Regions from separate parts of the Polaromonas sp. P1_G1 genome, predicted to be linked through region 4. Evidence: predicted binding sites of a transcription regulator. Region 4 holds the regulator's gene; each other region holds the start of a gene.
What was found. The regulator sigma-54, encoded in region 4, starts transcription at its own class of promoters, with help from an activator protein. The targets are predictions, from matches to a motif close to TGGCANGNAANCTGCTTT.
Positions count from the first base shown of each region.

Region 1: the regulator sigma-54 is predicted to act here: its motif matches at 2,162-2,179, upstream of AC1D1Y_RS25445 (ANTAR domain-containing response regulator).
Region 2: the regulator sigma-54 is predicted to act here: its motif matches at 1,825-1,842, upstream of AC1D1Y_RS25820 (urease accessory protein UreD).
Region 3: the regulator sigma-54 is predicted to act here: its motif matches at 17,460-17,477, upstream of AC1D1Y_RS10260 (ammonium transporter).

Region 1 covers NZ_JBFUBU010000086.1:3,292-7,611, reverse strand. The annotation lists partial or broken gene AC1D1Y_RS25460 (ABC transporter substrate-binding protein) at 1-276, opposite strand, end outside; gene AC1D1Y_RS25455 (Hsp20 family protein) at 417-818, shown strand; gene tsaD (tRNA (adenosine(37)-N6)-threonylcarbamoyltransferase complex transferase subunit TsaD) at 848-1,891, opposite strand; gene AC1D1Y_RS25445 (ANTAR domain-containing response regulator) at 2,189-2,821, shown strand; gene AC1D1Y_RS25440 (CmpA/NrtA family ABC transporter substrate-binding protein) at 3,197-4,320, shown strand, end outside.
Region 2 covers NZ_JBFUBU010000103.1:60-2,701, forward strand. The annotation lists gene AC1D1Y_RS25815 (hypothetical protein) at 216-704, opposite strand; gene AC1D1Y_RS25820 (urease accessory protein UreD) at 930-1,760, opposite strand; gene AC1D1Y_RS25825 (cysteine dioxygenase family protein) at 1,888-2,457, shown strand.
Region 3 covers NZ_JBFUBU010000016.1:48,117-67,097, reverse strand. The annotation lists gene creD (cell envelope integrity protein CreD) at 1-65, opposite strand, end outside; gene AC1D1Y_RS10340 (Crp/Fnr family transcriptional regulator) at 263-856, opposite strand; gene AC1D1Y_RS10335 (ABC-type transport auxiliary lipoprotein family protein) at 870-1,544, opposite strand; gene AC1D1Y_RS10330 (MlaD family protein) at 1,541-2,473, opposite strand; gene AC1D1Y_RS10325 (ABC transporter ATP-binding protein) at 2,486-3,274, opposite strand; gene AC1D1Y_RS10320 (MlaE family ABC transporter permease) at 3,416-4,546, opposite strand; gene AC1D1Y_RS10315 (GMC family oxidoreductase) at 4,887-6,620, shown strand; gene AC1D1Y_RS10310 (MarR family winged helix-turn-helix transcriptional regulator) at 6,648-7,106, opposite strand; gene AC1D1Y_RS10305 (Bug family tripartite tricarboxylate transporter substrate binding protein) at 7,393-8,379, opposite strand; gene AC1D1Y_RS10300 (acyl-CoA thioesterase) at 8,472-8,891, opposite strand; gene AC1D1Y_RS10295 (SDR family NAD(P)-dependent oxidoreductase) at 8,897-9,682, opposite strand; gene AC1D1Y_RS10290 (thiolase family protein) at 9,714-10,964, opposite strand; gene AC1D1Y_RS10285 (feruloyl-CoA synthase) at 11,014-12,873, opposite strand; gene AC1D1Y_RS10280 (crotonase/enoyl-CoA hydratase family protein) at 12,982-13,755, opposite strand; gene AC1D1Y_RS10275 (phosphate/phosphite/phosphonate ABC transporter substrate-binding protein) at 13,984-14,826, opposite strand; gene AC1D1Y_RS10270 (hypothetical protein) at 15,007-15,399, shown strand; gene AC1D1Y_RS10265 (hypothetical protein) at 15,422-15,880, opposite strand; gene AC1D1Y_RS10260 (ammonium transporter) at 15,913-17,388, opposite strand; gene mrdA (penicillin-binding protein 2) at 17,817-18,981, opposite strand, start outside.
Region 4 covers NZ_JBFUBU010000037.1:18,982-21,376, reverse strand. The annotation lists gene lptB (LPS export ABC transporter ATP-binding protein) at 1-68, shown strand, start outside; gene AC1D1Y_RS18260 (RNA polymerase factor sigma-54) at 203-1,738, shown strand; gene AC1D1Y_RS18255 (THUMP domain-containing class I SAM-dependent RNA methyltransferase) at 1,880-2,395, shown strand, end outside.

The DNA of each region.
Region 1 (4,320 bases), on a different contig from region 4:
GGCCGCCAGCGCCTCTTCGTTCTGGCCCTTGCTGTCGTAGCGCTCGACCACCAGGTTGCGCGGCCCGCCGGCGGGCTTGACGCCGCCGCGCGCGTTGACGCGCTCCGTCGCCCAGACCAGGTTGCGGAACACCGCTTCGCCGGTATTGGCGAAGGCGCCCGACAGGCTTTCGATGAGCGCGATGCGTACCGGTGGCTGGCCGGCGGTTTGCGCACCCGCCCCCACGCAAGCGCAGAGACATAGGGCCGTGAACAGGCGTTTCAAGTGTTTGTGCATAAAAAAATAGATCCCTGTTTTCGCTTGATTTCGCTTGAATAAAACGGCAGCACACCTAACTGGTGTGCATGCGGCAATCACGCTGAACGCCGCGCAGTGTAAGGGGAAAACGCCCCTTGTTAACCCATCAAGGAATCGCCATGTTTTACTCTCTCGCCAACCGCCCCGCTCGCGCCTTTCATCGCCACTATGCACCCGTCGTGAGCAACGGCGCACTCGAAAAATTCCTCAATGACACCTTCAGCTCGCTCTCCGACACCGGCGCCGCCAAGGCTGCCAGCGTGGAAGACCTTGAGAAGGCCTACAGCCTGCAGCTCGACGTCCCCGGCCTGGCCCGCGAACATCTGGACATCGGCATCGAAGGCGACGTGGTCCGTGTGTCCAGCAAGGAAGATGCACCCCGCAAGGTCAAGGCCGCATGGCGCTTCCCGCTGGAAATCGACACTGCCAACAGCAGCGCCAAGCTGGAAAACGGTGTGCTGACGTTGACGCTGGCCAAGAAGGTCCCCGTCAGCAACGTGACGCACCTCGATATCCAGTAATCAGGAGCGTCTCAAAGCAGGCGATCGGCTCAGGCCGGCTCGGCCTGCAATTCGGCCAGGTTCCAGCGCGGCTTCACGTCAAAGGTGTAGCTGCGCAGAAGTGTTTCCAGCCCGGCTTGCAAGCGCATGCCCGCGGCCAGGGCAATCATGGCACCGTTGTCGGTGCACAAATGCAGCTCGGGGTAATGCACCCGAATGCCGCGCTGCTTGCACACGGCATTGAGCTGGCTTCGCAGCAGCGCATTAGCCCCTACACCTCCCGCCACGACCAACCGTTTCAGCCCGGTTTGCGCCATGGCGGCCAGTGATTTTTTGACCAGCACTTCGACGATGGCCGCCTGCGTGGCCGCCGCCAGGTCGGCCTTGCGGCTTTCCAGGTCCGGCCCCAGTTTTTTGGCTTGCGTCAGCACGGCGGTCTTCAGCCCGGCAAAGGAAAAATCGAGGTCGCCGCTGTGCAGCAAAGGCCGCGGCAGCTTGAAAGCCGCGCCGTCGCCCCCCTCGGCCAGCTTCGACAGGTGCGGGCCGCCCGGGTAAGGCAGGCCCATGAGCTTGGCCGACTTGTCAAAGGCCTCGCCGGCCGCGTCGTCAATCGTTTCACCCAGCAATTCGTAGCTGCCCACGCGGTCCACCCGCATCAGCTGCGTGTGCCCGCCGGAGACCAGCAAGGCCACAAAAGGAAATTCAGGCGGGTCAGCGCTCAGGAAAGGCGATAGCAAATGCCCTTCCAGGTGGTGCACGCCCATGGCCGGCTTGCCCAGCGCCGCCGCCAGCGAACAGGCCACGCCCGCGCCCACCAGCAGCGCCCCAGCCAGCCCAGGCCCGCGCGTGTAAGCCACCACGTCGACCTGTGCCAGGCTGCTGCCCGCCTCGGCCATCACCTGGTGTGTCAAAGGCAAAACACGCCGGATATGGTCCCGGCTCGCCAGCTCAGGTACCACACCGCCATAGGCCTGGTGCATGTCGATCTGGCTGAACAGCGCGTGCGACAGCAAGCGCGGCACAGCGCTGCCACTGGCATCCACCAGCGCCACACCGGTTTCATCACAACTCGATTCGATTCCAAGAACTCTCATCTTTCGAGTGTAAGGTTTGGAAGAATCACCCTCCCCCGTCCAGGCTCACTGCGTGTAGCCTGTTCCCCCCTCGAGGGGGCGGCGCCTGCGGTCTGGCAAAGCCAGTCCCGCGGCCCCTACTGGTGAAATAAGCCCCTCATTGGTAAGCCCCTCATTGGTTGTGCCCACTGAACTCTTCAACCCAACATGAGCCGTGGAACCGGCTTTGCCGGGCCACAGGCGAGCGGCCCCCTCGGGGGGCAGGGAGCGACACGAAGTGCGCGACCGTGGGGGCACGTTTCTTGCACTTACGGCTCCATGACACCGTCCCAATCCCTGCGCCTTGTCATCATCGCCCCGGACCTGCTGGAGTCCGTGTCCGATGACGCCCATGCGCGGGAACTGGCCGAGCGCTCGCGCCAGCTGCGCATCGGCCTGCTGGAAAACGGTTACAACATCGTCGCGGTGCTCCCAGCCGACACCTTCCTGGATGAACGCCTGGCGCAGCTGCAGCCCGACATGATCATCGTGGACGCCGAAAGTGAAGCCCGCGACTCCCTGGAGCATGTGGTGATGGCGACGCGGGACGCCCGGCGGCCCATCGTACTGTTCACCAATGACAACGACACCAGCCACGTCAAGGACGCCGTCGCCGCCGGGGTGTCGGCCTATGTGGTGGCCGGCCTGTCCCCGGACCGCATCCGTCCCATCCTGGACGTGGCCATGGCGCGCTTTGAGCACGAGCAGGGCTTGCGCAAGGAACTGGCGCACGCCAAAACCGAGCTGCATGAGCGCAAGGTCATAGACCGGGCCAAGGGCATGCTGATGCAGCGCCAGGGACTCTCGGAGCAGGCCGCCTACGAAAAGCTGCGCAAGGCCGCCATGGACAAGGGCCTGCGGCTGGGTGACGTGGCCCAGCGCATGCTGGACGCCCTGGACCTGCTGGGCTGATTCGCTCGCCGGGCCGACCGACCACCCTCAATTGGTGCAGCGCACAAATCAGGTGCACCATCGGCATCCACATCGCGGCGCTTCGCCCATGTGAGGTTTTTTTCAGGGAGTGTGTGATTGCAAGCACAAGAAGACTTCCCTGGCATCTCCACTCTCAAGAACAACTCTTTTGGCAACGCTGGCCAACCCTGGCACAGCTTTTGCAATGCCCTAGGCACTGGTCAATGATGGCCATCCGGCACAGCACTTCAACGGCGAAGTGTGTGGTGCCCCAAGGAACAAAGGCGTTCGCACCCTGCATCACGTTTGACGTGGCTGCCCGGGTCGAGCGCCTTTTTTGTTTTGTCTTTTGCTTTTTTTACCTGGAGCCGACACATGACTGAACTGCTGAAATCTTCGCTGACACGCCGCACCGTGCTGCAGGCCGCGGCCGTGGGCGCCGTGGGCATCAACCCCGCCCTGCGCGCCGCCGTGTATGCACAGGGATCGGACGCGCCCGAGAAAAAGGAAGTCAAGATCGGCTTCATCCCCCTGACCGACTGCGCCTCGGTGGTGATGGCCTCGGTGCTGGGCATAGACCAGAAATACGGCGTCAAGATCATCCCGACCAAGGAAGCCAGCTGGGCCGGCGTGCGCGACAAGCTGGTCAACGGTGAACTGGACTTCGCCCATGTGCTTTACGGCCTGGTCTACGGCGTGCACATGGGCACGGCCGGCCCCAAGAAGGACATGGCCGTGCTGATGACACTCAACAACAACGGCCAGGCCATCACGCTGTCGAAGAAGCTCGCCGACAAGGGCGCTGTCGACGGCGCGGGCCTGGCCAAGCTCATGGCCAGCGACAAGCGCGAATACACCTTCGCCCAGACCTTTCCCACCGGCACGCACGCCATGTGGCTGTACTACTGGCTGGCCGCAAACGGCATCAACCCGATGAAGGACGCCAAGGTCATCACCGTGCCGCCGCCGCAGATGGTGGCCAATATGCGCGTGGGCAATATGGACGGCTTCTGCGTGGGCGAGCCCTGGGGCCACCGCGCCATCATCGACGGCATAGGCGTGACCGCCGTCACCACCCAGGACGTCTGGAAGGACCACCCTGAAAAAGTGCTGGGCACCACCGCCGACTTCGTCAAGAAATACCCCAACACCGCGCGCGCCGTCACCGCCGCCATCATCGAGGCCGGCAAATGGATTGACGCCAGCCTCTCCAACAAGAACAAGATGGCCGAAACCGTGGCCGACAAGAGCTACGTCAACACCAGCGTCGACGCCATCAACCAGCGCATCCTTGGCCGCTACCAGAACGGCATGGGCAAGACCTGGGACGACCCCAACTACATGAAGTTCTACAACGACGGCGCGGTGAGCTTCCCTTACCTCTCCGACGGCATGTGGTTCCTCACGCAGCACAAGCGCTGGGGCCTGATCAAGGAGCATCCCGACTACCTGGGCATCGCCAAACAGATCAACCACATCGACGTCTACAAGCAGGCAGC
Region 2 (2,642 bases), on a different contig from region 4:
CTTTTGGCGAAGCAAAAGAAAAGTGAGTAGCCGCCGGGCTACCCCCGGCCAGCCACCCTCAGCAGAGAACGCGCAAGCCGGAGCAAGAACCGGCCTAAAGACCCACTCCCCAACAGCATTGCGGCACACAAAAGAAGTGGGCCGCAATGCGGCCCACCTTTGCTTCTGCTTCATCCGGGGTTTTCATCAAACCCCGGCGGAGCGAGTGGCAACTGTTATTGCGATGGCGCGGCGGCGGGCGCCGGGATCACCACAATGTTGTCGGTTGAGGTCTGCGGCTGTACGCGCACGTTGGTGGCGCCGGCCGGGACGACGACGGTCTCTACCTGGCGGACCACACCGCCGCTGGCGACGCTGCCGTCCGCTTTGCCGTAGCCGACGATGCGGGCCTGGCAGGCGATCAGGTCTTCGCCCTTGAAGACGTCGCAGCGTTTGAGGGCATTGTTCTTGAAGTCGGCATTGGCGTTGTCCACCTTGCCGGCGCGTTTGGCGGCGTTGGCGTTACGGACTTCGGTCATGCAGGTCTGGCGGTCCTGCTGTGTGCGCCCGGTCAGGCAGGCGTTCATCTCGCTCTTGGCATCGCCGGTGGCGTCGATGCCTGTGGTGCCGGAAGCGATTTGTGCCGTGGCGCCCAGGGAGAGCAGGGCGGCGACACCAAAGATGGCGGCGCTTTGGGCCAAGCGGAAATTCCGGGATGAAATCATGGTCAAACTCCTTGATCGAACTCGACGGATGTCGATGAATGGAGTCTGGGCCGGGCCCGGCCGGCGGCGTGAAAGGAAAAGCTCCGGGCCGTCCGTGCCCTATGCCCATTCCCATGTAGGACGGGTCTCTCATAGGGCGCGCATCCGCCCCAGGGGTGCGGATTTGATGCTTTTGATGTTTTTATATACAGCCCGGCTTGTTCAACCTTCGACGGGCGCGGCGCTTCAGGTCGACCAGAGCCTTGGTGTCGACGGCGCCAGTTGCCACATCTCCTTGCGCCAGGCCTGCCACACCTGCCTGAGCAAGGCCATGGCGGGTTCGACCACCGGCGCAAGCACGCGCACCACAATGACCTGCGCGTCGGGGCTGGTGGCACCGGCGCTGGAAGCCAGGGAGTGGGCCTGCAGGACTTCGCGCGCGCAGTCCAGCGCGAGTTCACGGCGCTTGCGCTCGAGCTTGCTGCCGGCCACAAAAAACAGCGTGGCCATGCAGCGCCGGCCCGCCAGGCCGACGGGGCTGTCCATCAGCAGTTTGTCGTTCGCGTCCAGCCGCGCGCGCTCCAGCCAGACGCCGGGCAGCTCGATGTGCTGGCGAAAGCTGCCGTTTTCAAAGGGCTGGCCGGCGGCGGGCAGGCCCAGCGCGGTGACGTCCCAGCCCATCAGTTCGGCGCCGGGCGCGAGCGCCATCGTCAGGCGGTTCTCGGCGAGGCAGCCGCTGTAGCAGATGGCTTCAAGCGGCAGCCATTCCATGCGCGCACCGGCGGCCAGCGTGAGCCGGGTGTTTTGCAGCGCGGGCTCGCCGGTGGAGCGGTAAAAACGCGTGGCGCCGGGTGTGGTGATGAGGCCGTGCGTGCCGGGCGCGGCGCTGAAGGCCAGCTCCAGCGTGTCGCCGCCGACCAGGCCGCCGGGCGGGTGCACGATGACGTTGTGGCAGATCGCGTCGCCTTCGGGGTAGAGGCTTTGCAGGATGCGCAGCGGCCCGCTGTGGCGGAAGTGGGCAATTGTCTTGCCGGCCTGGTGCGTGTAGTCGAGGGCGAGCGTCGCGTTCCAGGTCATGGGTGAAGTTTAACGTGCGCAAGGCCGCTGGTATATTTCGTGCTTCCCCCCAAAGGGTGGTGCGCAAGCTGGTTCCGGTCCAGCCATCGCCCATTCGTTGATACGCCTGACAAGAAACACAAACAATATGGCCACCTCCGCCCTCGATCACTTCATCTCCAGCGCCGTCGAGCAGACGCAGCGCCGCATGGATCCCGCCGACTGTGTGCTGGCGCTCGCGCCGCGGATGCTGGAGCTGATAGACCAGGCCGCGACTTTCCTGGAGCCGCAACACTACCGCAGCGACCCGGACCATTACGCCCGCAACCTGGTCTACAGCGCGCCCGATGCCAGCCTGTCCCTCTACACCCTGGTCTGGTCGCCCGGCCAGTGGACGCCGGTGCACGACCACGGAAGCTGGGGCGTGGTCGGTGTGCTCGAAGGCGTGCTGGAGGAACGGAGTTATGTGCGCCTGTCAGTGGACCGCAACACCGATGAGGGCATCAACCTTGTGCGTGGTGGCGTCATCCTTCTGGGGCGCGGCGCGGTGACCAGCTTTGTGCCGAATCCCGACCACATCCATGTGACTGGTGTTCCCCTGAAGCGCCCTCGGGCGGTGAGTTTGCATCTTTATGGCCGGATGATGAGCAGTTTCAATACTTATGATGTTTCGGCTGGGACTCGGAAGAGGGTTAGTCTGGAGCATAACGAGAGCTAAGGTTCTTTGGCCGGGTCTTGCTCCGGCTTGCGCGCTCTCTGTTTTCTCTGCTCTTTGCTTAGGCTTGCTGGCCGGGGGTAGCCCGGCGGCTACTCACTTTTCTTTTGCTTCGCCAAAAGAAAAGTAAGCAAAAGAAAAGGCGACCCTGGTTGCCGCGTCCCTCCGCTTCGCTACGGGCAACCTGC
Region 3 (18,981 bases), on a different contig from region 4:
ATCTGGAACAAGGCGAGGACCAGCAAGACCAGCACCAGGGCCAGCGCGAGGAGTTTTTGTTTCATGGCTTCCTTTCGTTTGAACAACGAAGGGAAGTGTGCAAAGCGTGTGTGAGGTCAGGATGAGCTACAAGGCGCTTGTGTGAACTGTGTGTGAAGTGGGATATTTACCAACGGGCAGCCGCGGAACCGGCTTTGCCGGGCCGCAGGCGCCGCCCCCTGGAAGGGGGGTACGGGCTACACGAAGTGAGCCTGGGCGGGGGTCAGCGCCTTAATAGTTTCACCAGCTGGTTGCTGGTGTTGCGCAGGCGCTGCGCCATCATCTGCGTGATCTTGACCAACAGCTTGGCGCCCACGCCGGGATGGTCGCGGATCAGCAGGGCGATTTCGTGGCGGCCCCAGACGCCGGCCTCGACCGCCTCGATGGCGGTGCAGGTGGCGTAGCGCGGCTCGCTGTCGAGCATGGACATATCGCCGATCGCCGCCCCGCCCCGCACCACCGCCACGCGCGACACCGCCGCTTCGCCACCGCCACCGCCACCGCCACCGCCACCGCCACCGCCATCGGCCTCGGCCTGGGCTGCATCGGCCGCAGACTCCAGGCGCTTGGTGACGTCGACCGTGCCCTTGAGGATCAGCATCATCCAGTCGCCGGCCTCACCCTCGCGGATCATCACCTGGCCCGGCTCGGCGCGCACCAGCAGCATGGAGGCGCCCAGGATGTCGGCCTCCGCGGGCGTGAAGTCCTGCAGCAGCTGCGAGGTCTGCAGCAGGTCGGGGCCGTAGGCGCTCAGGCGTTCGCAGCAGCCGAAGACGTGCAGCCCGGCGGCGTCCAGCTGTTCTTCCAGCGTTTTCATGGCGCAGGGCGCGTCAGCGCGCGGGGGTTTGTTGCAGCCACTGGTCTATCTCCTCGATGGCCGCGTCGGTGGCGGCCGTCAGGGCCTGGACGCCGCCGGGCGCGTCGCTGCTGGGTGCGGGCCGCTGCACGATGACGTTGCGCTGGCCGACCAGCTTGTCGCCGGCCGGCGTGACTTCCACCAGCGTGGCGCGCAGGCGGATCAGGCCGACGCTGGTATTGGGCGCGGTGAACAGGTGGCTGAATTCCTCGAGGTCCAGGCGCAGCATCAGCGGCAGCACTGCGTTCTGGCTGCGGTTCAGCGCCACGCTGGCCCCGGCGTCGAACACGGCGCGGCGCTGGCCCAGTTGCAGGCGCACGCGCTGGCGCACCAGTTGCGCGGGCGGCATGCTCCAGCGCGCCTGCGAGTAGGGACGTAGCTGCTGCGCGTCGGCATAACCCAGGCGGTACAGCACGGCCATGTTGTCCAGTGCGCCGCCCGGGGTCGAGATGTCGTCCAGGGCCAATGCGGGCAGCGGTGCCTGGCGCGTCGTGGGAGGTGTCGCGAGCGGACCCGGCCCGAAATCGTACATGGTGGCGCGCGTGGGCTTGTCGGGCAGGCCGGAGCAGGCGCCCAGCGCCAGGGCGGCCAGCAACGCACACAGCAGACCGGCGGCCCGCGATGATGGTTTGGAAAAAGCGCTCATCATTTTTTCACTCCAGAAGCGGAAAAGCCGGGTTCGCCCGGCCCGGGCACAGGCGGGCCGTTGCCGAAGATCAGCGACTGCGGGTTGTCGTCGACCGCGCTCACGGTGCGGCGCAGCTGGCGCATGGCGCGCGCGGTTTCGTCGGCGACCTCCCCGAGCTTGGGCAGCGTGCCGGCACTGAAGGTCTCCACGCCGGTGGCCAGGGCGGTTCCGCCTTCGGACAGCTTGTCGAGCGGCCCGCCTTTTTCATTGAGGCGCGTGGCGGTCACACTGATGTCGTCCGCGGCAGTCTTGACGGAGTTCAGCGTGGCCGTGGTGTTGCGGGACAGGGCCGGCAAGGACGCCACCGTCGGCTCCAGGCCTTTGGCGACACGGTCTATGCTGCCGGCGGCATCGCCGAGCTGCTTGACGGCCGCCGTCAGGGCCTGCTGGTTGTCGTCGGACAGCAGCTTGTTCAGCCGAGTGCTGGCTTCCTCGACCTGGTTGAAGATCACTTCGCTTTGTTTGAGCAGCTTGTCCAGGCCGCCGGGTTTGAGCGGGATGCGCGGCGGGTCGTCGTCGTTGACCGCCAGCCGTTCAGCCGACTTGCCGTCGTCGTCGAGCTGGATGAAACCCAGCCCGGTGACGCCCTGCGAGGCCACGGTGGCGAAGGTGGACTTGGTGACGGGCGCGCCGCGGTCTATGGAGACGCGGATCAGCACATTGCCCTTGACCTTGGTATCGAAGCCTATGAGCTCGACCTTGCCCACCGGCACGCCGCGAAAGCGCACCGCCGCCTGCGGCTGCAGGCCGGACACGGTTTCGCCGGTGCTCATGTCGTAGAGGTCGCGCTGGGTGTTGTCGCGCGTGAGCCAGACAGCCAGCAGGGCCAGCAGGGCGGTGACCACCAGTACAAACGCACCGGCGGCCATGGCATGGGCTTTGTTTTCCATAGTGATGCCTTTCTATACCGTAAAAGGGTACTCGCGTAATAGCTCCATTGCGCGCTGTCCCCTTTCACCGAGGAAAAATTCGTGGATGAAGGGGTGCGGGAAAGCCACCACCTCCTTGGGCACGTCGTTGACAATGACCTTCTGCTCGGCCAGCACCGCGATGCGCGTGCTGAGCTCGAACAACGTGTCCAGGTCGTGCGTCACCATCACCACCGTGAGTTCCATGTCACGGTGCAGCGAGCGCAGCAGCGAGACGAAGCTGTCGGAGCTTTCCGGGTCCAGGCCGGCGGTGGGCTCGTCAAGCAGCAGCAGCGGCGGGTCCATGATCAGGGCGCGCGCCAGCGCCACCCGCTTGACCATGCCGCCCGAGAGGTCGCTGGGCAGCTTGTCGGCCGCGTCAGGGCCCAGCCCCACCATCTGCAGCTTGACCATGGCCGCCTCGTAGACCAGCGCGCGCGGCAAAGTCTTGAGTTCGCGCAGCGGAAAGGCGATGTTCTCCAGCACGGTGAAGGCCGAGAACAGCGCCCCCTGCTGAAACAGCATGCCGACGCGGCTGGCCGCGCCCTGCTTGCCGAGCTCGGCCGCCGGCCGGCCCAGCACGGTGATCTCGCCTTGGGTCGGCTTCTCCAGCCCCAGCATCTGGCGCAGCAGCACGGTCTTGCCGGTTCCCGAACCGCCGACCAGGGACAGCACCTCGCCGCGCTGCACGCTGAGGTCCAGGTCCTTGTGCACCACGGCCTTCTTCTCGCCGTTGGGGAACACGGTCCAGAGCTTTTTGATGTCGACGATGGGATCAGTCATGGAAAACCGCCCCAGAAACGATGCGAAGCGAGTCGGCAGAAGGCCAGCATGAGCCGCGGAACTGGCTTTGCCAGGCCGCAGGCGGGCGGCCCCCTCGGGGGGCAGAGAGCCACACGCAGTGGGCGAACGTGGGGGCTCCAGTCATATGCCGACACTTTTAAAGAGAACGGCGAACAGAGCATCGACCAGGATCACGACGGTGATGGAAGTCACCACTGAGGCCGTGGTCCCCTGCCCCAGACTTTCGGTATTGGGCTTGACGCGCAGGCCGTAGTGACAGCCGATCAGCGCGATCAGCACGCCGAACACCACCGACTTGGCCGTGGCCAGCGAAAGGTTGGCCACGTCGACCGCGGCCGGCAGCGAATTGATGAAGTAGGCCGGTGTGACATCCATCGAAATGTCGGCCGCCAGCATGCCGCCCAGCAAGGCGGCGATGGTGGTCCAGACGCTGATCAGCGGCATCACCACCGCCAATGCCAGCGCGCGCGGCATGACCAGGCGAAAGCCGCGCGGGATGCCCATGACGCGCATGGCATCGAGCTCCTCGGTGACGCGCATCACGCCGATCTGCGCGGTGATGGCCGAGCCGCTGCGACCGGCGATCAGGATGGCGGCCAGCACCGGACCGAGTTCGCGGATCAGCGAGATGCCCAGGATGTTGACGATAAAGGCGTCGGCGCCGAACTGGCGCAATTGCTGCGAGATCAGGTAGGCCAGCACCACACCGATCAGGAAGCCCACCAGCGCGGTGATCGGCAGCGCGGTGGCGCCGATATGGAACAAGTGACCCGAGAGGTCGCGCCAGGGGCCTTCATGCGGGCGCCGCACCAGGCGAATGATGTCCAGCAGCAGCTGCCCGATCAGGCGCACCAGGCCCTTGAGGTGATCCAGCAGCCGCAGCACGCGGATGCCCAGCAGGATGAAGGGTTCGCTCCAGTCGGTTTTTCGGGGTTTGGGCGGGTCGGTGCTGAATTTGGCGACCGTCTCCAGCACGGCTCGCTGGTTGGGCTCAACCTGCAGCTGCGCCGGCCAGTTGCGGCCCCAGTGGTTCCAGAGCACCTGCGCGCCCAGGTGGTCGAGTTTGCCGACCTGTTCAAGATTCCAGCCGGACTGAGAAGAGGAGGCGTCACCGAATCCCTGGAGCTGCACGGTCAGCGCTTCCCACACGTGCTCACCGGTGAGGCCGGCGGCCGTCCACGCACCTTGCACGACAAACAGCCGGCCTTGCGGCGTGTCCTGCTGTTCGATGCGGGGCGTAGAGTCTTCCATAAGCATTCAGTCAAGCCAGGCGCGAACCGGCAGTTTGCAATGTACGAAACACAAAGTTGCATGGTAACTGCTGAAAACACCATTGCCGACCGCGCTCCTTGCGCTGTCGCCCTGGTCCTACACCAGACCTGGAGGGCGGCCAGAATCCCACGCCGTGCGGCCTGCAGCGGGTAATCCCCTCCGCGCCGCAGCCCGGCTTTTGCCACAATCGGCCATGCTGCGGCGGTCAGCCCCGCGTTAGGCTGGGCTGGCAGGATGGGGCCACGCAGCGTGTTTCGGCCGCTGCCGCCAACCCGGCTTCCGCGAAAAACACCGCCTAGAACAAAGAGACAAGACACCCATGCAAGACGAAAGCCAGGTTTTTGACTACATCATCATCGGCGCCGGCACGGCGGGCTGCCTGCTGGCCAACCGCCTGAGTGCCGACGCGTCCAAGCGGGTGCTGCTGATCGAGGCAGGCCGCAAGGACGACTACCACTGGATTCACATCCCGGTGGGCTACCTGTACTGCATAGGCAACCCGCGCACCGACTGGCTTTACAACACCGAGCCCGACGCCGGCCTCAACGGCCGGGCGCTGCGCTACCCGCGCGGCAAGACCCTGGGCGGCTGCTCCAGCATCAACGGCATGATCTACATGCGCGGCCAGGCGCGCGACTACGACCAGTGGGCGCAGCTGACCGGAGACATGGCCTGGCGCTGGGAAAACTCCCTGCCGCATTTCAAGCTGCACGAAGACCACCACAAGGGCGCCGACGCGATGCACGGCGCGCGCGGAACGGCGCCCGAGCTGATGCAGGACAAGAGCCAGCCCTACCAGAAGCTGCTGCGCCATCACAACTCCGGCGGCGAGTGGCGCGTGGAAAAGCAGCGCCTGCGCTGGGACATCCTGGACGCATTCGCCGAAGCCGCGCAGCAGGCCGGCATACCGGCCACCAGCGACTTCAACCGCGGCGACAACGAAGGCGTGGGCTACTTTGAAGTCAACCAGAAGAACGGCTGGCGCTGGAACACCGCCAAAGCCTTTTTGCGGCCCGCCTGTTATGCACGCCCCAACTTTGAACTCTGGAACAACGCCCAGGTCTGCAAGCTGGTGGTCACGCCGCAGCCGGACGGCAGCCAGCGCTGCACAGGCGTTGAAGTGTGGGCGGGCGATGAGCGCGTAACCGCGCATTCGACGCGCGACTCCGGCCACATGGGAGAGGTCATCCTGTGCGCGGGCAGCATAGGCTCGCCGCAAATCCTGCAGCTCTCGGGCATAGGCCCGGCCGCCCTGCTGCAGCAGCACGGCATCCCGGTGCTGCAGGACCTGCCCGGCGTGGGCGCCAACCTGCAGGACCACCTGCAGATCCGCTCGGTCTACAAGGTGCAGGGCGACAAACGCTGGGGCCTGTCGCTCAACACCATGGCCAATTCGCTCTGGGGCAAGGCTCGCATCGGGCTGGAGTACGCACTGCGCCAGACCGGGCCCATGAGCATGGCGCCGTCGCAGCTGGGTGCGTTCACGCGCAGCTCACCCGACCAGCCCTATCCCAACATCGAGTACCACGTGCAGCCGCTGTCGCTGGAAGCTTTCGGCGAGCCGCTGCACGGCTTCAACGCCTTCACCGCCAGCGTCTGCAACCTCAACCCGACCAGCCGGGGCACGGTGCACATCAAGAGCGGCCGCTTCGAGGATGCGCCGGCGATTGCGCCCAACTACCTGAGCACGGCGGAAGACCGCAAGGTGGCGGCCGATTCGCTACGCGTGACGCGCAAGATCGTGGGCCAGAGCGCACTGGCCAAATACCAGCCCGAGGAGTACAAACCCGGTGTGCAGTTCCAGACCGACGAGGAACTCACGCGGCTGGCGGGCGACATCGCCACCACCATCTTCCACCCGGTGGGCACGACGAAGATGGGACGCGACGATGACCCGATGGCGGTGGTGGATTCGCACCTCAGGGTGCGCGGCATTCGCGGCCTGCGCGTGGTCGATGCCGGCGTGATGCCGCTGATCACAAGCGGTAACACCAACTCGCCGACGCTGATGATCGCCGAGAAAGCGGCGGCCTGGATCCAGGCCGGAATCTGAGCAAGAGCTGCCGGTGCCCGATGCGGTTCAGCGGTAGATTTTTTGCAGAAGGCGCATCAGCGTCTTCTTTTCCGCCGGGCTCAGGCGCTGGGTCGCCTCTGTTTCAAGGCTGACGGCGGTGCCTTCCGCATCCCGCATCAAGGCCTGGCCCGCATCGGTCAGGTAAAGCCCCACGGCGCGGCCGTCCTGTGGGTGCGGCCTGCGGTGCACCAGCTCGCGCTTTTCCAGCGCGACGATTTTCCCGACGAGGTTGGGCGGCAGGATGCTCAGCGCGCCGCACAGCTGGCGCGAGGTGATGCCGGGGTTGTGCATGATCAGCGACAGGATCGAGAAATCCACATGCCTGAGGTCGTAGACCGCCATGCGCCGGCTGAACAATTCAATGACCTTGAGGGAGGCGCGCGTGGCGTTGTAGCCCATCAAGGTTTCGAGATAGGAGGTATCAACCTCCTCTACCGCGGGAGCGGGTTTGGGCGACGCGGGCATAAGGGATCAGGGCGCTTTCGTTATCTGGCAACGCTGCTGGCACAGGCATGCGGCCAGACTAGGAGCCTGGGCGGCAGAAGGAGCATCGGCTGCAAAGCGAGCGCAGCGGTCCATTTTTCACCGGCTTTTTGCCCCACAGCTACGGCTATGAGTCTGCAAATCCGGCAAAAACTGTCCTCGCTGGGCCCGCTTTTCGCTTTGATGCCTTCTACCGCCCAGGCTCCTAACCCCGATTATGCCAATGCCGCCCGGACCGGCCCGCCAGGGCCGGCCCTCCATCTCTGCATCAGGATTCCGCGGTGAAGCCGACTTTTTTGATCAGCGGGCCCCAGCGATCGAACTCGCGCTTCTGGCTGAACGCCATGTCGTCCGCGGTGCCGCCGTAGGGAATCAGCCCGACTACCGTGAGCGAATCGATGACGGATTTGTCGCGGATGGCGGCATTGATGGCGGCGTTGGCCGCGGCCACCATGTCGGCCGGCGTTTTGGCGGGTGCGTAGAAACCGAACCACTCCTCCACCGTCAGGTCGGCAAAACCTTGCTCGGCGAAGGTCGGCACTTCAGGCACGAAGGGCGAGCGCTGCTTCCCCGAGGTGGCCAGGATGCGCAGCTTGCCGGCCTTGTGGTTGGGGATGAAATCGCCGTGGGGCGTGACCATCGCGGCGAGCTGGCCGCCGACCACGTCGGTCACGCCGGGCACCGAGCCGCGGTAGGGCACATGCTTGAGCTCCACCTGATTGTTCAGGCCCAGCAAGGCGCCGATGAAGTGCGGGGTCGACCCGGCGGCGGGCGAGCCGTAGCTGGCATCCTTTGGATTGGCCCGGGCCCAGCCGAGAAAGTCATGCACGGTCTTGACCGAGGCCGGCACCAGCGGGCCGACGGCCAGCCCGTGGTGGATCATGGAGGCGGTCCCCACCGCGACGAAATCCGAGGGGTCGTAGGACAGCTTTTTGTAGATGTGCGGGTACAGCGACAGGCAGGAGAACGGCGTCATCGCCAGCACAGAGCCGTCCGCCGGCGCCGTCTTGAGCAACTCCAGCGCGATACGCCCGCCGGCGCCGGTCTTGGTTTCGACGATGCCGTTGTTTTTGGAATAGGCGGTGCCGCCGAAACGGTCGCCCACACGGCGCGCGCAGATGTCGCCGGCGCTGCCGGCCGGAAAGCCATAGAGGATCTTGACCTGCTCGAGCGCCCGCGCCAGGGCCGGGAAAGGCGCGAGGGCGGCCGCCGAGAGCGCCGCGGCGGCCTGTACGAAATGACGACGTGTTTGCATGAGATGTCTCCTTGTAGTAGTTAAGTCCACGGGTCGAAAAGCAAAATCCGCGAAAAAGCGCCGGGCAGCCCGGGCGCGTCAGCTGCGCCCGCTCAACTGCATTGGCTGCGGATGTCGGGGGGCACGGCAATGGCCTTCATGCGTTCGGGTTTGTCGGGGTGGCGTATGCAGAAGGCGCGGGTTTCCAGGCCCTCGCAGATCAGGTCCTCACCGCGCCGGATCACGTGTTTCTGCAAAAAGACCTTGTCCCGCCACTCCTGCACGCTGGTGTGGATGCTCAGGGTTTCGCCGTAGGTGGCGGGCAGGCTGAAGCGGGTGTTGATCTCCAGCAGGGGCGTACCGATGATGCCGGTGGTCTTGACCAGTTCCCGCCAGGGCGGCACGCCGCAGGCGGCGAAAAAATTCAGCGAGGCGGCGTCCATCCAGCGCGAGAAGTTGGGGAAAAACACGATCCCCGCGGGATCGCAGTCGCCGAACGCGACCTTCACTTCATAGACCACGGTTTTTTCCATGCGGCTCACCTCGGCGCCATGCGCAGCGCACCGTCCAGGCGGATCACTTCGCCGTTCAGGTGGTCGTTGTTGACGATGTGCACGGCGAGCTGCGCGAACTCTTCGGGCTTGCCCAGGCGCGGCGGAAAGGGAATGCTGGCGGCCAGCGAAGCCTGCACCGCTTCGGGCAATTGCGCCATCAAGGGCGTGGCGAACAGCCCGGGCGCCACCGTGCAGACGCGGATGCCGTGCTGCGCGAGGTCGCGCGCCATGGGCAGCGTCATGCCGGCCAGCCCGGCCTTGGAAGCGCTGTAGGCCTGCTGCCCGACCTGGCCGTCGAAGGCGGCGACCGACGCGGTAAACATCATGACGCCGCGCTGGCCGTCCTCCAGCGGGGGCAGTTTGGCGCAAGCGGCTGCGAACAGGCGGCTCGCGTTGTAGCTGCCGACCAGGTTGATGTTGACCACCCTGGCAAAGTCCTCTAGCGGCGCAGGGCTGCCGTCCTTGGCCACGATGCGCTTGGCGGAGCCTATGCCGGCAATGTTCATCAGGATGCGCGCCGGGCCGTGCGCGGCGGCGGCCTTGTCCAGCGCGGCCTGCATGCTGGCGCTGTCGGTGATGTCGCAGTGGCAGGCCAGCGCGGCGTCGGCGCCATGGGCCGCGCGAATGCTGTCGGCGACTTTTTCCGCATTGGCCAGGTTGATGTCCAGCACGGCGACCTTGCCGCCCAGGCGTGCCAATTCCCGGGCGGTAGCTTCGCCCAGCCCCGAGCCGCCGCCTGTCACCAATGCCGCGAGTCCTTGAATGTTCATGTCAGGGTTCCAGAAATCTGTCGGGGAAGGCTCATGCCGCCTCCGGGTTTTCAAGCAGCAGGGCAATGCCCTGGCCGCCGCCCACGCAGGCGGATGCGATGCCGTAGCGCACGCCCGCCCGCTGCATTTCCCGCGCGACGGTGATGGTGAGGCGCACACCGGTGACCGCTAGCGGATGGCCCATGGCGATGGCGCCGCCGTTGACGTTGAGCTTGCCCAGGTCCAGTTCCAGCTCGCGGGCCACCGCCAGTGTCTGCGCGCCCTGGGCTTCGTTGATTTCAAAACGGCCGATCTGGTCCAGCGTCAGGCCGCAGCGCTCCAGCAGCAGGCGGATCGCGGGGGCCGGGCCTATGCCCATGATCTCGGGCGGCACACCGACCACCGCTGCGGCCACCACACGCGCCAACGGTTTGCCGCCCTGCGCTTTCACATAGGCGCCGGAGGCCACCACGGCGGCCGCGGCCGCGTCCACCAGCGCCGCGCTGTTGCCGCCGGTCTGCACCCCGCCGGCATGGACCGCCCTGAGTTTGGCCAGTACCTCGACGGGGGACAGCCGCGCGTGGGTGTCCTGCGCGACTTCCATGACCTTGCCCTGCAGGCGTATGCCGCGCGCGGCATAGCCGGGAAGCTCGAACGCCTCGGTGACCACCGGCACAATTTCACCGGCGTGAAACCCTGCCTCCCGAGCCGCCACCGCTTTCGCAAACGAGCTGGAGGCAAATTCATCGACCGCTTCTCGCGTGATGCCGTATTTCTTCGCAAGGTTTTCCGCGGTCTGGATCATGTCGATGCCGGCGGCCGAGTCCTTGAGGGCTTCCCACATGAAGTCCTTGAAGCCGACCGGCGCGCCCAGCTTGAAGCCGGTGCGGTGCTCGAAGGCGGCGATCGGGTTGCGCGTCATGCTTTCGGCGCCGACGACCAGCGCCACGCTGGCCGCGCCGCTCTGGATCTGCTCGCCGGCTTGCCTGAACAGTTCGAAACCGGTGCCGCAGATGCGCTGCACCATGATGGCCGGCACCTCCACGGGCACCCCGGCGTACAGGCCGATGTGGCGCGGCAGCATGAATTGTTCGAAGTCGCCCGGGGCCATGTTGCCGGCGATCACCGAGTCGATGTGGCCGGCGCTGACGCCCGAGCGCTGCAGCACGGCGCGCGCGGCCTTGATGCCGAGGTCGGTGGGCGACACGTGGCCGATGGCACCGCAGTAGTCGACCATGGGCGTTCTGACGCCGTCAAGCATCCAGACGTCCTGGAAGGCGGAGAAAAATCCTTTGTGCTGCATGCAAATCCTGCTGTGTCTAGGGAGGTGTGGGGTGTCCGCGGGCCTGGCGTCAGCGCGCGCGCGGTTTCAGGACGGGATGGGCGGTGTCGCCGTGCAAGGCCTCCACCAGCGCCGCGCGCTGCGTGAGGACGGCTCGCTGGTTGATGGAGCCTTTGTCGGTGACCTCGCCCTTGTCGAAGGAGGGCGGCTCATGCATCAGGTGCAGGCGCGCGATGCAGCTGGCGCTGCCGGTGGCGCAGAGCGCGAGCTGGTCCAGCATCTCCTGGAAATGCGCCAGCACCGGCGCGCTGTCGAGCACTTCCCGCCAGGGTGCATCGGGCGGCAACCCGGCCAGCGCGCGCACGGCCTGCGTCGGGAATACCAGCGCACCGACTTCCTTGAGGTTGATGCCGGTGAGCACCGCATCCTGCACATAGGGCGTACCGGCCGCGACAATCTTCGCGCGCAGGGGCCCGACGCTGACGAAGGTTCCGGTGGCGAGCTTGAAGTCCTCGGCGATGCGGCCGTCGAACTTCAGGCCCCGGTGGATGTCCGCGTCGTCTATCCACTTCACGGCGTCGCCGGTGCAAAAGAAACCCTCTTCATCGTAGGCCTGCGCCGTGTCCTGCGGCGCGCGCCAGTAGCCGGGAGAGACGTTGGGGCCTTTGTAGCGCACCTCGGTTTTGCCCTGCATGTCGACCAGCTTGAGCTCCATGCCGGGTGTGGGCACGCCCAGGTCGCCGGACTTCACCTCGGGGCTGGTCACGAAGATGGCAAAGGGCGCGGACTCGGTCATGCCCAGGCCGGTCACCATGACGATGCGCTCCCCGATTTCCTTTTCCTGCGACTCGTAGAGGCTGTCCCAGACAGACTGCGCCAGCGCGGCGCCGGCGTAGAAAAACATCTTCACGCGCGACAGCAGCTGGCGCCGCAGCTGCGCGTCCGTCTTCATGGCCAAGGCGATGGCCTCAAAGCCGGTCGGCACGTTGAAGTACACCGTGGGAGCGATCTCGCGCAGGTTGCGCAGGGTCTCGTGCATCAGCGCTGGCGTGGGCTTGCCGTCGTCGATGTAAAGCGTTCCGCCGTGGAACAGCACCATGCCGAAGTTGTGGTTGCCGCCGAAGGTGTGGTTCCACGGCAGCCAGTCGACCAGCACCAGCGGTTCTTCCTGCAGCACCGGCATGGACTGCGCCATCTGCTGCTGGTTGGCGCACCACATGCGCTGGGTGTTGATCACCGCCTTGGGCATCTTGGTCGAGCCGCTGGTGAACAGGAATTTCACGATGGTGTCCGGCCCGGTGGCCTGCATGGCGCGGTCCACTGCGGCCGTCGCCAGTGTGGCGGCCAGGTCCGCGAACCGCGTGCTGGCGCGCCCCTCCATCTGCCCGGCGGCCAGCACCACCTCGACGCCGGGCTCCACCGCGGCCTGGATGGCCTTGGCATAACGTTCGGCGTCGGCGGCAAACACCAGGCCCGGCGTCACGGTCTTGAGCACATGGCGCAGCTTGTCGTAATCCTGGCTGACCAGCGAATACGGCGGCGACACCGGCACGAAGGGCACGCCGGCCACGAGGCAGCCCAGGGCCAGCTGCGCGTGCTCCAGGCCGTTTTCGGAAAGTATCACCACGGGCCGCTCGGCGCTCAGGCCTCGGTCCAGCAATCCCTGGGCGATGCTGCGGGCCGCCGCCCAGGCCTGGGCGTAGCTGAGGTGCCGCCATTCGCCCGTCGTGCCGTCCGCGAGCTTTTCGCGCCGCGCCATGAAGCTGCGTTCGGGTGCGACTTGTGCCCAATGCTGCAGCCGGTCGGTGATGCGGGCGGGGTAGTCTTTCAGGTCCTGGTCGGCACGCAGGTAGCCGACGCCGGGTGCGCCTTCGCGCAGGACGGCACGGGTCACGCCAAAGCGCAGGGGGCGGAATTTGAGGGCGCTCATGATGGTGTTGTCTCTTCTGTCTCTTTGTCTTTTCGGCTCTTTGGCTCTTGGCTCTTTGGCTTTTCGTCTCTTTCGCGCCGGACCCTCACGCGGGCCCACCGGCGCCGCTCAGTCTTTTTTCACCTTGGCGGCCTTGCCGTCCAGGAAATCCCTCACGCGACCCTTGGCCTCGGGCGCGCTTTGCGCGATCGCCGCCATCAGCGCTTCGGTAAAGAAGCCCTGGTCCGCGGGCTGTTCCGCAATGCGCGGCAAGGCATGCATCAGGGCATAGTTGGTCAGGGGCGCATTGGTCGCCACGCGGGTCGCCAGTTCGAGCGCCTTGTCGAACGCCTGCCCCTGCGGCACCAGGTACTGCGCCAGGCCTATGCGCTCGCCGTCCTGGGCGTTGTAGACGCGGCCGGTCAGCATCATGTCGGTCATGCGGGCAGTGCCTATCAGGCGCGGGATGCGCACCGCGCCGCCGCCGCCGACGAAGATGCCGCGCGATCCTTCGGGCAACGCGTAAAAAGTGCTCTCGTCGGCCACCCGGATGTGGCAGGCACTCGCCAGCTCCAGGCCGCCGCCGACCACGGCGCCGTGCAGGGCCGCAATCACCGGCACGGGCCCGTACTGCAGGCGGTCCAGCGCGGCGTGCCACATGCGCGAATGGTGCAGGCCCTGGCTGGCGTCGCGTTCCTGGAGTTCTCCCAGGTCGAGCCCCGCGCAGAAGTGCTCTCCTTCGCCGTGCAGCACGGCGGCGCGGGCGCCGGCGGGCAGGTTTTCAAACAGGTCGCGCAGGGCCAGCACCTGGGCGTCGCCCAGCGCATTGCGTTTGGCGGGGCGTGCCAGGCGGATCACGGCAACGTCGCCGCGCATTTCGAGTTGGAGGTGTTTTTGGGTCATTTGGAGGTTTTCAGTGAGGTCGATTATGGTTATGAATGATAACTAATGCAACGAAGCGAGACTGCTTTTTTTCAGTGAAAACCCTAGGGTTTGGGCGGGCTCGGCCAGCCGCCCGCCTGACGCCGGCACGCGGCGCAGGGTGTTGACGAGGGAAGGCGGCGGCCCGTGCCGGACCAGGAAGACAGCAGCGGCAACTGGGTGCCGCGCCGGAAACTGGACCTGGCTAGGCTAAATGTTCAGCCACTTGAGCAGATCGCGCATGCGAGCTTCGGACGTGGTGTCGAACTGTTCGACCCCGATGCGTTTGAGCACGTCCTTGCCGGCATCGCTGCCGGGCAGGGCCAGCAACTCCTCCTGGATGGCCTTGAGCTGCTCGGGCTTGATGCGCTTATGGGCCACCATCGGAAAGTAGGGCTGCGCCACGCTCTTGTGCAGGATGCGGCCGCCTTCTTTTTCCCACTTCTTGGCGATGCCTGAATAAGAGGCCACGCCGCCCACGTCGGCGAACTTGTTGTCCAGGTAGAAGCCGACGGCGGCCTGTTCGCGCACGAACTGCACGTTTTCCTTGTCTACCAGGATGCCCTTGTCGCGCAGCTCGGCGGCGCAGAAGCGGGACATGTAGGCGATCTGCTCGGGCAGGGCGATGCGCTTGCCCTTGACGTCGTTGATCGTCTTCAGCTCGGATCCCTTGGGCGCGATGATGAAACACTGCCCGTCGGGCTTGGTGCTGGCGATGTAGCTGTAGCCGTAGTCGCGCATGCCGCGCGCCGGGTAGTCGCTGGGGCGGGCCATCACCAGGTCGAAGCGGCCGGTCTGCATGCCTTCTTCAAGCTGCTTGAATTCGCGCGCGAACACCACGCTGACCTTGGCTTTCATGGCCCGGCCTATCACCTCGGCCAGGCCCTGGTATTTGGCGATCACCTGGGCATGGTCCAGGCCGCCCGAAGTGCCTTCGCTGATGCCCAGCACCAGTTGCTGAGCCGGGGCCTGGGCCTGGGCCTGGGCCTGGGCCTGGGCCTGGGCCTGGGCTTGCGCGGGACTGGATCCCAGCAGGCTTGACGCCAAGGCCAAGGTCAATGCCGTGGATGTCATTGCAGTGCGCGCCATAAGCTCCCCCTTGGTTATTGAGTTGCATGCTAAGGCTTGCGTTTGCAGCAGGCCAGTTGTGCTTACCCTTAATCGATTTTCCTTACATCCCCGCGGCGTGGCACCTGCCGCCTGGGTTCATGCGCCGATGACACAATGCGACGCATGAAGCCGCTTCCCTCTTGCTTTCCGCTGATCACCGCCCTGCTCCTGGCCCTGCCCGCCTGCGGCTCTGCGCCCAAGGCCAGCCATGACCCGCTGTCGATCGCCCGCGCGCCGGTGGCGACGGCCATCAACGACTACCAGCGCTGCGCGGACAAGGCCCTGCTGCCGCTGAAGGACGATGCGGCCCGGTCTGTCTTTGTGCTCGCCGACACGGCCCTGGCCGCCTGCGATGCCGGCCTGGAACAGGTGCGGCGCAGCATCCTGGCGGACAACGTCGGCCACCCCTATGTGGCGGCCTTCGCGGACGAAGCCAGCGCCAATATCCGCGCGCGCACCCGCAACATGCTGGCGCACAGCCTGAACCGCACACGGGAAGCACAGCCGGCGCAATAAGCCGGCCGGGCCGGCGGCAAGTTCAGCGCAGGCCCTTCACATAACGCGGCGCGTTCGGGTCGCGGTGCCTGCGCTCGCGCTGGCCCTCTTCGCCGAAGATCGCGCCAAAGGTGGATTCGATAAAACCGGACTCCGGGTAGATCTCTTCCTCGGTGTCTATCGAGCGCGCGCTCTGGCGGTCCGGCTGGGGCGGCGGCGCCATGACGGGCGCGGCGCGCTCCTTCACCGCCTCCGACACCATCTGGACCAGCGGCAGGCGCGGCTTGGGGTCGGGCACGGCCATGATCTCCTCGAGCCTGTCGGCCCAGACAGCCAGGTCGGGGTGCCCCTCCTCGGCCGCCTTCTCGCGCGCAAAACGGGCGATCTCGGCCGCGTATTCAAGGTTGCCGGCCATCCACTCGGTGTCGGTCACCCGGCCGGTCTTTCGGCGCAGCAACACGTGGAGATGGGCGGCGATGGCGATTTTTTCGCTGGAAGGCATGGTCTGTGTCCTTCAAAGTGAATGCCGGCACATCAGGTGCCAAGGCGTTCGGCATGCTGGGTGATGTCCAGGCCGTCGCTCTCCGAGGCCTCGCTGACGCGCAGGCTGACGATCAGCGAGGTGATCCACAAGGCCAGCGCCGTCATGAACAGGCTGTACAGCATGACCGCGCCCGCGCCTATGGCCTGCGTCAGCACACTGCCTTCCGCGCCCGAAATCGCCTTGCTGGCGAACACGCCCGTGAGCAGCGAGCCCACGATGCCGCCCACCCCATGCACGCCGAACACGTCCAGCGAGTCGTCGGCGTTGAGCAGGCGCTTCAGGCCGGTGGCGCCCCAGTAGCAGGCCAGCCCCGCGGCCACGCCGAACACCAGCGCCGCGCGCGGCGAGACAAAACCGGCCGCCGGCGTGATCGCAACCAGGCCGGCCACCAGGCCCGAGCACAGGCCCAGCAGCGAGGGCCGGCCGCGCACCGCCCACTCGGCCGCCATCCACGACAGCGCGCCGGCCGCGGCCGCGATGTGCGTGACCGCCATGGCCAGGCCCGCCCGGCCGTCGGAAGCCACCGCGGAACCGGCGTTGAAGCCGAACCAGCCCACCCACAGCATGCCGGCGCCGGCCATGGTCAGGCCCAGGTTGAAGGGCGTGAAGGGCTCACGGCCGTAGCCGTGGCGCGGGCCGAGCACGTAGGCGCAGACCAGTCCGGCGATGCCGGCATTGATGTGTACCACGGAGCCGCCGGCGAAATCCAGCGCGCCCATGCGGGCCAGCCAGCCGTTGGGCTCCCAGACCCAATGGGCGATGGGGGCATACACAATGACCGTCCACAGCGACATGAAGATCAGCATGGCGGAAAAGCGCATGCGTTCGACAAAGGAGCCGACCACCAGCGCCGCCGTGATGATGGCGAAGGTCAACTGGAACATCGCATAGACCGATTCCGGGATGTTGGGCGCGACGTGGCTGACCGCGACCTTCTGCGCGTCCTTCACGTAATCCAGCCCGGCGAACCAGAAGCGCTCGGTGCCGCCGAAGTAATGGCCCCAGGCGCTGCTGCCGGGCGTAAAGGCGATCGAATACCCCACGGCGAACCACAGGAGACTCACCACCGCGCAAATGGCGACGACGCAGGCCATGACGTTGAGCACGCTCTTCTTGCGCACCATGCCGCCGTAAAAGAGGGCGATGCCCGGCAGCGTCATGAGCAGCACCAGTGCGGTGGAGGTCATCATCCAGGCGGTGTCGGCGCCGTTGAGGGTCTCCGCCCCCACCAGGCCGGGACGGGTCAAGGCTGCGGGCGGCGGCGCGGATGCCGGCGCGGCAGGGGCGAGTGCCGCAGCCACAGACGCGAGAGCCGCCGGCGGTGGCGCGGGAGCGGCGACGGGCGCCGCAACTTCGGTAACGACGCCGGAAGCCGCCGCCGAGGGAGCGGCAGCCGGCGCGGCAGGCGCCTGCGCCATGGCCTGCTGGCAGGCCATGGCCATCCAGATCGACAAGCCCCACGCCATAACGCTCTTCAGGTGCATACATGCCCGCCTTTCTTGCAGTCAGCCAACAATTGGTAACAACCGGAAGGCAGCAGGCATAAGTCATGCCAGCGCTTTATAGGGAAGATTTGGGCACTTTTCAGTGCAAATGCGTACACGCGGTGCACGCCGGGCGCCATGCTGTGGCACGCCGCACCAGGGGCCGCAGCCGCCCATCCGCGGAATCCGGGGGCGGGAAACCCCCAATGCACTATGTCAGTGCGCGGGCTACATTGGACGACTTGCTGACGAGCCTTGCTGCTCGCAACGCGAGGAGCCGAGGAGACACGAGAGAGCCATTAGAAGTACACATAGGCAGCAAGGCATTCCACAAGATGCCCTGCTGCAAAAAGCGCTGGTAACCCCAGCGCTTTTTTTATGCCTGTCGTTTTCCAGGGGAGAGCCAGGGCTCAGTCGGGATTGATGCCGGCCGCAGCCATGGGCGGGACCAGCTTGCTGAGCGCTTCGGCGATGGCCGCCGCCTTGGCCTTGGCGGCCGCCGCTGCGGCGGCGGTGGTGGGCCCGGAGGTCGGGGCTGAAAGCAGGCTGGCCATCTCGGCCGCCTGGCGCGGCTTGCCGACGGGCGCGGCGGCCAGGCCTTTTTGCACCGCCACCATGTCTTCTTCGCTGGGGTACTGGCCCAGCAGCACGTAGTCAAATACCCGGCGCGCGATGGGCGCGGCCACGCCGGCGCCCCAGCCGGCGTTTTCCACGATCACGGCCAGCGCGATCTTGGGATCTTCGGCCGGCGCGAAGGCCATGTACACCGCATGGTCGCGCTGGTGCTCTTCCATCTTGGCGCCGTTGTACTTGTCTTTCTGGCCTATGGTGACCGCCTGGGCGGTGCCGGTCTTGCCGCCCGAGAGGTAGCCCGCGCCGGCAAACACCCGCGCCGAGGTGCCCTCCTGCGTGACACCGACCAGCGCCTTACGCACGATGGCCACGTTCTCCGGCTTGTAGCCAAGGTCCTCGGGCGGGCTGGCCTGCAGCGGGTGCATCACCCGCGTGACTGGGTCCTGCGTGCCGATGACCAGGCGCGGCTTGTGCTTGACGCCGCCGTTGGCCAGCGCCGCCGTGGCCTGCGCCAGCTGCAGCATGGTGAAGGTGTTGTAGCCCTGCCCTATGCCCAGGGAAATCGTTTCGCCGGGATACCACCTTTGCTGCTCGGGCCGCTTGTAGGCCTTGCGCTTCCATTCCTGGCTGGGCAGCACGCCGCGCACCTCGCCGTTGATGTCGATACCCGTGATCTGGCCGAAGCCCAGCGGCTTCATGAAGTCGTGCATGGCGTCCACACCGAGCTCATTGGCCAGCGAGTAGTAATACACATTGCTGGACTTGACGATGGACCGGTACATGTCGACCGCGCCCAGCGCGATGTCGCCGTGGCTGCGGAAGGTGTGGCCGCCGAAGGTCCAGGAAGCGTTGTCGTTGACGATGAAGGTCGGCGAGCGCTTGCCGGTCTGCAGCGCGGCCATGGCCATGAAGGGCTTGTAGGTCGAGCCCGGCGGGTAGGTGCCGCGCAGCGCGCGGTTGAGCAGCGGCTTGTCGATGGACTCGTTGAGCGCCTGCCAGCTC
Region 4 (2,395 bases):
CGCCCTCCGAGATCGTGAACAACGCCGATGTGCGACGCGTGTACCTCGGTGAACACTTCAAGATGTAGGATGACACTCCCCCTGTTGTCGCTCACTTCGTGTAGCTCCCTCCCCCCCGAGGGGGCGGCGCCTGCGGCCTGGCAAAGCCAGTTCCGCGGCCCCTGCTCGCACTTTTTCTGCGCTTCGATCAAAGCTCCTTGACATGAAGCAGGGCCTCTCGCTCCGCGTCTCGCAGCACCTTGCGCTGACGCCCCAGCTGCAGCAGTCGATACGGCTGCTGCAGCTGTCGACGCTCGAGCTGAGCCAGGAAGTCGAGCAGATGCTCGACGAAAACCCGTTTCTCGAGGTGGCGGAAGAGACCGCGGTGCGCGAGGAGTTCGGCCTGGAGCACCTCAACACGCCGGTCAGCCAGGACAGCCGCGAGTTTGAATCCGCGGCGGAGTCGCCGAGCGGCGGCACTGAGGACGCTGGCATTTCAGCCGCAGGCGAAGCCGAAGTCAGCGCCGAACCCAAGCTCGAGGAAAGCTGGGAAGGCGACGGCACGGTGGAGACCACGCCCGACGACAGCGAATGGGGCAGTGATGCGCCGGCCCGCAAGAACAACAATGACGAGGGCGACACCGAGGCCTCCGACCTGACGGGCGCCCACGAGTCGCTGCAAGACCATTTGCACCGCCAGTCGCTGGGCCTGCGCCTGTCCGAGGAAGACCGCGCGGCCCTGCATTTCCTGATCGAGTCGCTCAACGACGACGGCTACCTCGAAGACAGCCTGGCCTCGCTCGCGGCGGGCCTGGCCGGGGACGACCTGGAACAGGCTGAGGACCTCGAGCAGCGTTTTGCCATGGCGCTCAAGCTGCTGCACCACATGGAGCCGGCCGGCGTGGGCGCGCGCAACCTGGCCGAATGCCTGGGCCTGCAGCTGCTGGACTGCAAAGACTGCGAAGAGACCCGCGCCGCCATCGCCATGTGCAAGCAACCCATGGAACTGCTGGCCAAGCGCGACCTGAAGCGCCTGTCGCACCTGTGCGGATTCACCGAAGCCGCCGTCCGGGGTGCGATTGCCGTGATAGGCCGGCTCGACCCCAAACCCGGCCGCCGCTTCGTGAACGTGGAGCGCAACCTGATCGTGCCCGACGTCATCGTCGTGAAGTCGGGCCGGGGGTTCAAGGTCTCGCTCAACGGCGACGTAATGCCGCGCCTGCGCGTGCACGACATCTACGCCAACGCCCTCAAGCAGCACAAGGGCCAGGGCGGCCAGGCGCTGCAGCAGCGTCTGCAGGAGGCGCGCTGGTTCATCAAGAACATCCAGCAGCGGTTTGACACCATCCTGCGCGTGAGCASSGCCATCGTCGAGCGGCAGAAAAACTTCTTCACGCACGGCGAACTCGCCATGCGCCCGCTGGTGCTGCGCGAGATCGCCGACGAACTGGGCCTGCATGAGTCTACGATTTCGCGCGTGACCACCGCCAAGTACATGGGCACGCCCTTCGGCACTTTTGAGCTCAAATACTTCTTCGGCTCCGCGCTGGGCACCGAAACCGGCGGCAACGCTTCCAGCACCGCCGTGCGCGCGCTGATCAAGCAGTTCGTCTCCTCCGAGAGCCTGAAAAAGCCGCTCAGCGACAACCAGATTTCCGAAATGCTCAAGGAGCAGGGCATCGAATGCGCGCGCCGCACCGTGGCCAAGTACCGAGAGGCTTTGCGCATCGCGCCGGCTAATTTACGCAAATCACTGTAAATCCGATTCTCGGGCGCATGGCGGCGTTGCGCGGTGCTCGGAATCCTCATGCACCCAAGTGCATTCCGGTTCCTGCGCTCCGTGCGCCTTGCCCTGCATCCCGATAATCGAATTTCCAGCAGCCCTTTTGAAGAGTCCGACATGAACCAGCTCCAATTGTTTTTACCGTGCGCCGCCGGCGTCGAGGCCTTGCTGGCCACCGAGGTGCAGCGCGTCACCGGCATCCAGGGCAAGGCCTGGCGCGCCGGCGTGCAGTTGCAGGCTTCCTGGCGCGACGCGCTGCAGCTCAACCTGCACAGCCGCCTGGCCCAGCGCGTGCTGATCGAGTTGCAGCACAACCAGTACCGCAGTGAACAAGACCTTTACAACGCCGCCGCCAACGTGGCCTGGGAAATCTGGTTCACGCCCAAGCAGACCTTCAAGGTTGAGATCACCGCCCAGCACAGCCCGCTGCAGAGCCTGAACTTCGCGGCGCTGAAGATCAAGGACGCCATCGCCGACCGCTTCCGCGCCAAGTTCGACGACGTGCGGCCCAGCGTCGACACGCGCTGGCCCGACGTGCGCGTCTATGTGCACCTGACGACCGACACCGTCACGATTTACATCGACACCTCGGGCGAACCGCTCTTCAAACGCGGCTGGCGCGAAGACAAGGGC